DNA from 2 places in the Pseudarthrobacter sp. C1 genome. Region 1 is predicted to be linked to the other one. Evidence: predicted binding sites of a transcription regulator. Region 1 holds the regulator's gene; the other holds the start of a gene.
The links. The regulator Rex, encoded in region 1, represses fermentation and respiration genes when NADH is low (regulators of the CRP and FNR family bind a similar motif). The targets are predictions, from matches to a motif close to CTTGTGAANNNNTTCACAAG.

Region 1 (3,323 bases):
GCGGGCGTCCGGGTTAATGGCCACGGGGTGGCCCACCAGGGTCAGCAGGGGGATGTCGTTGTAGGAGTCGCTGTAGGCCCAGCAGCGCATCAGGTCCAGCTCTTCGGCGTCGGCAATGGCCCGGACGGCAACGGCCTTGGCGGAGCCGTGCAGGATGTCCCCCACCAGCCGGCCCGTGTACATGCCGTCATGTATTTCGCCCACCGTTCCCAGGGCTCCGGTCAGTCCCAGCCGGGTGGAAATCACGGTGGCCACTTCGATGGGTGTGGCGGTCACCAGCCACACCCGGCGGCCAACCCGCAGGTGCTGCTCCGCCAAGGCCTTGGCGCCGGGCCAGATCCTCGAGGCGATCATCTCGTCGTAGACCTCTTCGCCCAAGGCCTTTACGTCGTCGACCGTGATCCCCGCGGCGAGGGTCAGGGCGGAGTCGCGCACCGCATGGACGTCGTCGATGTTCTCGCCGCGGGCCACGAACTTGAACTGCTTCCAGGCAAAGCCGGCAGCCTGGGTCATGGTGAAGGCGCCGCGCTGGTGCATCTTCCGTGCAACGTGGAAGAGGCTGGCGCCGCGCATCAGGGTGTTGTCCACATCGAAGAACGCCGCCTCGCCGGGCTGCGGCGCAGCAACCGGCTTGGTGACTACGGCGACGTATTTCTCGACGGGCATGCAGTTGAGTCTAGTCAATCCACTCTTCATTCCACTGCGGTGTCACGCCGGACGTCGCCGCGCCCGGGCAACGGGGATACCGTTAAGGCATGGCCTCACCGCGCGTCCTCCTCATCACCAAAGCAGACTGCCACCTTTGCGAAGACGCGCGCGACGCCGTCGGGCGGGTTACCGCGTCGCTGGGACTTGAGTGGGACGAGGAGTTGGTGGACCACCAGCCGGAACTCCGTGAACGCTATGCGGAAGAAATCCCCGTGGTGCTGGTGGACGGGGTGCAGCGCGATTTCTGGAAGATCGACGAAGCCCGCCTTGAACGCGTGCTCCGGCAGGCAATGGCGCAGTAGGGAGCAGCACCTTGTGATGATGCGGACATCGGCGTCACCTGCTTTGTTGGCAATGCTGATGGGGCTCTAGAGTGGTGTCACAACGCAATGCGAGGGAGGAGCTGGTGGCTTCGCTGGATTCAACTCCCCAGGCTGTCCCGGACCTGCCGGGAGCCACGGGCACGGCGGGTAAACAGATTCCGCCCGCTGCGGTGGCACGGCTGACCCTCTACCTGCGCGCCCTCAACACCCTGCTCTCCGAGGGGGTGGAGCGGGTCTCCTCAGAATCCCTCGCCGAGGCCTCGGGCGTCAGCTCCGCAACCCTGCGCAAAGACCTCTCCCACGTTGGTTCGTATGGAACCCGCGGTGTGGGCTACGAGGTGCAGTACTTGAGCCGGCACATCGCGGCCGCCCTGGGACTTACGCACGACTGGAAAGTGGCGATCGTGGGGGCCGGCAACCTGGGCAAGGCCCTGGCCCGGTACGGCGGCTTTGAATCCCGCGGCTTCGACGTAGTTGCCATTTTTGACGCGGACCAGATGGTGGTGGGCAACGAAGTGGGCTGGCTGCGGGTCAGCGACGTGGCCGACCTGGAAGCGGTGTTGCACCGGACCGGGGCCAACATGGTGGTGCTGGCACTGCCGGCCGCCGTGGCCCAGGATGTTTGCGACCGCGTGGTGGCGGCCGGCGTCCGCAGCGTCCTGAGTTTCGCCCCCGTGATGCTCCAGGTGCCGGAGGGGGTCAACCTCCGCAAGGTGGACATGGCAACGGAGCTGCAGATCCTGGCCTACCACGCACAGCGGGCGCAGGCCCCGGGCCAGACCGCCTAGGTTCCTTCGCGGTTCCGGCTGCTTTTTCGGGACCCACGCCCGCAGGGTGGTTGGTGCCTGGACTACCGGCCGTACGGGTTGCCCATGTTGCCGCCGTACGGATTGGCGAACGGCTGCTGCCGCCGGAAATACGGAGCGGCACCAGGCAGGTAGAGCAGCACAATGGCCGCGATCCCCAACAACGTGCCGATGGTCGCGAAACTGGGAGGGCCGAAGAGGCCCAGGACGGAAAGTGCCGCGAAGACGGTGCCCAGGATGCGTGCCCAGTTCTTGCCCTTGCGGACAAAGAATGCCACCAACAAGTACAGCGCCAGGCCGATGATGGTGAAAACCACCAGGGTGCCGGCGATGACACCCTTCATATCCTCGTACGTGACTCCGGCGCCGGTGCCCTGGACCTGGCTGTCGAAGACATCGCGGAACCGGGGATCATCCAGCGTGGTGAGGCCGGCAAGCGCGGAGGCAACGAAGATGGCGGCAGAGGCGATCAGCAACCAGAACGAAATGTTGACCAGCTGGGGAACGCCCGTGCTTCCGGACGGCTGCGGCTGCTCCGACGGGTACTGCGCGTAGGGTGACTGCCCGTACGGCTGCTGCCCGTAGCCCGGAGCCGCCGGCGGGTTCTGGCCGTACTGCGGCGCGTTTTGCCCGTACTGCGGGGCGCCGGACTGCTGGCCGTACTGCGGGGCGTTCTGCCCGTACTGGGGCGCGCCGGACTGCTGCCCGTACTGCGGGGCGTTCTGCCCGTACTGCGGGGCGCCGGACTGGGGTGCGTTCTGGCCGTAGCGGGGACCCTGCGTGCCAGGCTCGGAGCCGGACTCGGGATCGTTTGGAACGGGAGGCGGGACAGGGGGAGTACTCATGGGCGTTCCTTTTGCATGTCGGGTTCCAGGTAGGCTGCCGGGAATGGTCCTGTGCCCTACCCCCAGCATGGCTTAAGTCCACCGTACTCCGGGGCGGGCGGCTTGTGGGTCATTCGGAAGAGGTATTCCCGCGCCGTCCTGCTGCGGCAAAGAAGGCCTGCGAACGGGGCAGCCAGAGAAGGACAGTGGCGGCCAGGCTGATGAGGAAGGCAGCCCAGTTGCCAGCCTGGCCCACGCCCATGGCCCCGTTGGCGAGGGCCAGGACCAGGGTGATGCCGGTGAGTGCCGTCAGGCCCAGCCGTGCCCGGTGCTTCCCCTCTTTCATGGCGAGGGCGAACACGATCTGGGCCGCCCCCACGCTGGCCGCCAGCAGCATGAGCAGCAGCACCTGGGTTGCGGCTCCCGGCGCAGCAGCGAAGAGCACCAGGGAGGCCAGCATGCCGAGGAGTCCCCCCAGCAGGCCCAGGATGCCGCCCACGAACCAGATCCAGAACGAAACCTTGAGTTCGGTGGGAAGGGCCGCCACCGCGAAGATCCGGGCGAAACCGGTCCGGGGCGCGCTGGGAGAGTTGCTCATGGCCCTCACTGTAAACCCCTCCGGCGAGGGGGAGTGGAGTCGGGAGTTAAAAGGAGGCACCCCG
Region 2 (3,323 bases), on a different contig from region 1:
AGATGGTGGAGTACTGCTCGCCGGCGACGATGGACTTCACGGAGCCCTTTTCGGCGTCCTGGCCGGTGACTACCGGAAGGCTTCCCTTGGCGTAGCCGCCGGTGCTGGTGAGGGCGGAGATAATGCCGATGGACAGGCCGTCGTACGGGGAGAGGACGCCGTTCAGCTTGGTGCCCGAGCTGTAGGCGGAGGTGAGAATGTCTTCCATCCGCTTCTGTGCCACGGGTGCCTGCCAGCGAAGGATGGCGGCCTGCTCAAACTTGGCCTGGCCGCTGGGGACCTTCAGCGTGCCGGCATCCAGGTACGGCTTGAGGGTGTCCATGGCGCCGGTCCAGAAGAAGTTGGCGTTGTTGTCGTCCGGGCTTCCGGCGAAGAGTTCGACGTTGAAGGGGCCCTTGCCGTCCACCTTCTTGCCGCTGGCATCGACCAGGCCCAGGCCGGTCAGCAGCGACGTGGCCTGCTGGACGCCTACGGTGTAGTTGTCGAACGTGGTGTAGTAGTCCACGTTCGGAGTGCCGTTGATGAGACGGTCGTAGGCGATGACCTTGACGTTCTGCTCCTTGGCCTTGGCCAGGACGTCGGTCAGGGTGGTGCCGTCAATCGCAGCGATGATCAGGGCTTTGGCGCCCTTCGTCAGCATGTTCTCGATCTGCGAGACCTGGGTTGGGATGTCGTCGTTGGCGAACTGGAGGTCCGTCTTGTAGCCGAGGTCTTTCAGGGACTTCTCAACGTTGGCGCCGTCGGCAATCCATCGTTCGGATGTCTGGGTTGGCATCGAGATGCCAACCAGCGAGTCGCCGGGCTTCGCCGCGCCGCTGGATTCGGTGGCTCCGCCACGGGAGCCGCAACCGGTGGCTCCCACGGTCAGGGCGAGGACAAGGGCCACCGCGCCCATGAGTTTTTTGATTCTCACCATTTTCTCCTTCCGCGGCAGCATTGCCGCGAAGTGTTGTTGGGCCGGGAAGCAACGATGCTCCCGGCCCTGGCCACATGGTTGATGTGTCGGTTCAATATAGACTGATTTGTGAACGCTAACAAGAGCCTCCTGACGGAAACTCCGAAAACCTTTGACCTCATTGACTTCTTCTTTGTTAGCGTTCACACTTGCTGCAGCACTTAGCTCGACCCTGACCCTACAAAACCGGTAATGAGGCCTCTGCCTCCCGGATGGAGGCAACCCCATGCCAGCTGCGTTGTTCACTTCCAGCTCCGACGTCCACCCCGACCACTGCGTGATCGGGGTGGACTACGGAACCCTGTCAGGCCGTGCCGTGGTGGTGCGGGTCCGCGACGGCAAGGAGCTCGGCAGCGCCGTCCATGAGTATCCCCATGCAGTGGTGACCGGCTCCCTGCCCAAGGACGTGGCGGGCGACGACGGAGCACGGCTTCCCGGGGAATGGGCGCTTCAGGTGCCCAACGACTACAGGGACGTCCTGCGCATAGCCGTTCCCGCCGCAGTGGCCGCCGCGGGGATCGACCCGGCCGCCGTCGTCGGTATTGCCACTGACTTCACCGCCTGCACCATGGTGCCCGTCAAGGCGGATGGCACGCCCCTGAACGAATTGCCGGGCTATGCCAACCGGCCGCATGCCTACGTGAAGCTCTGGCGCCACCACGCCGCCCAAGGGCAGGCCGACCGGATCAACCGGCTGGCCGCCGAACGGGGCGAAGAGTGGCTTCCGCGGTACGGGGGCCTGATCTCCTCCGAGTGGGAGTTCGCCAAAGGCCTGCAGCTGCTGGAAGAGGATCCGGAGGCCTACGCCGCCATGGACCACTGGGTGGAGGCGGCCGACTGGATCGTCTGGCAGCTGTGCGGCCGCTACGTCCGCAACGCCTGCACCGCCGGCTACAAGGGCATCTACCAGGACGGGCGGTATCCCTCGGCGGATTTCCTGGCCGCCCTGAACCCGGACTTCAAGGACTTTGTCAGTTCCAAGCTGGAGCACGCCATCGGGCGGCTGGGGGACGCCGCCGGCACCCTGACGGCGGAGGCGGCAGCCTGGACCGGGCTGCCGGAGGGCATCGCCGTGGCCGTGGGAAACGTTGACGCCCACGTCACGGTCCCTGCCGCCAAGGCAGTGGAAGCCGGCCAGCTGGTGGCCATCATGGGCACCTCCACCTGCCACGTGATGAACGGCAACGAACTGCGGGAAGTGCCGGGAATGTGCGGGGCAGTGGACGGCGGCATCGTGCCGGGCCTGTGGGGCTACGAGGCCGGGCAGTCCGGCGTGGGGGACATCTTCGGCTGGTTCACCAAGTACGGCGTCCCGCCCGAATACCACCAGGCTGCCAGGGACGGCGGGCTGGGGATCCATGAGTACCTCACCGAACTGGCGTCGCGGCAGGCCATCGGGGAGCACGGCCTGATCGCACTCGACTGGCACTCGGGCAACCGCTCGGTGCTGGTGGACCATGAGCTGTCCGGCATCGTGGTGGGCCAGACCCTCGCCACCAGGCCCGAGGACACCTACCGCGCCCTGCTGGAAGCCACGGCCTTCGGAACCCGCACCATCGTGGACGCCTTCCGCGACGCCGGGGTTCCGGTGAAGGAATTCATCGTGGCCGGCGGCCTGCTCAAGAACAGGCTCCTGATGCAGATCTACGCGGACGCCACCGGCCTTCAGCTGTCCACCATCGGCTCGGAGCAGGGTCCGGCCCTGGGATCCGCCATCCACGCCGCCGTCGCCGCCGGAGAATACGCTGACATCCGGGAAGCTGCCGCCGCCATGGGTTCCGAACCCGGTGAGGTCTACACGCCCATCCCGGAAAACGTGGCCGCTTACGAGGAACTCTTCCAGGAGTACAAGGCCCTGCACGACTACTTTGGCCGCGGCGGCAACGACGTGATGCACCGGCTCAAGGCCATCCAGCGCAAAGCTGCCCGGACCGCCCTGCCCGGTGCCGGCTCCGCCGCCGAAACGGCCGTGGAGGTGTCCGCATGAGTGCAGGGAATGGAACCGGAACCGGGACCCTGGAAACCATCGCCCGGGTCCGTGAAGAAGTGTGCGCGCTGCATGCCGAGCTGACCCGCTACGAACTGGTGGTGTGGACCGCGGGCAACGTTTCCGCCCGGGTGCCGGGCACCGACCTGATGGTCATCAAGCCCTCCGGGGTCGCCTACCAGGACCTGACCCCGGAGCAGATGATCGTGACCGACCTGCACGGCACGCCCGTCAGGGGCACCAACGTCGGTGGCGGCGGCACGGTGGACTGGGGCAACCCGCCGCTGTCTCCGTCGTCGGACACAGCAGCGCACGCGTACGTCTACCGGCACATGCCGGAGGTGGGCGGCGTGGTGCACACCCACTCCACCTACGCCACCG

Region 2: the regulator Rex is predicted to act here: its motif matches at 1,022-1,041, upstream of araB (ribulokinase).

What each region holds. Positions count from the first base shown of each region.
Region 1 is NZ_JAYESK010000003.1:126,649-129,971, forward strand. It holds gene U7114_RS05730 (HAD family hydrolase) at 1-666, opposite strand, end outside; gene U7114_RS05735 (glutaredoxin family protein) at 756-1,010, shown strand; gene U7114_RS05740 (redox-sensing transcriptional repressor Rex) at 1,115-1,819, shown strand; gene U7114_RS05745 (hypothetical protein) at 1,882-2,682, opposite strand; gene U7114_RS05750 (hypothetical protein) at 2,792-3,259, opposite strand.
Region 2 is NZ_JAYESK010000001.1:592,500-595,822, reverse strand. It holds gene chvE (multiple monosaccharide ABC transporter substrate-binding protein) at 1-916, opposite strand, end outside; gene araB (ribulokinase) at 1,182-2,942, shown strand; gene U7114_RS02595 (L-ribulose-5-phosphate 4-epimerase) at 2,939-3,323, shown strand, end outside.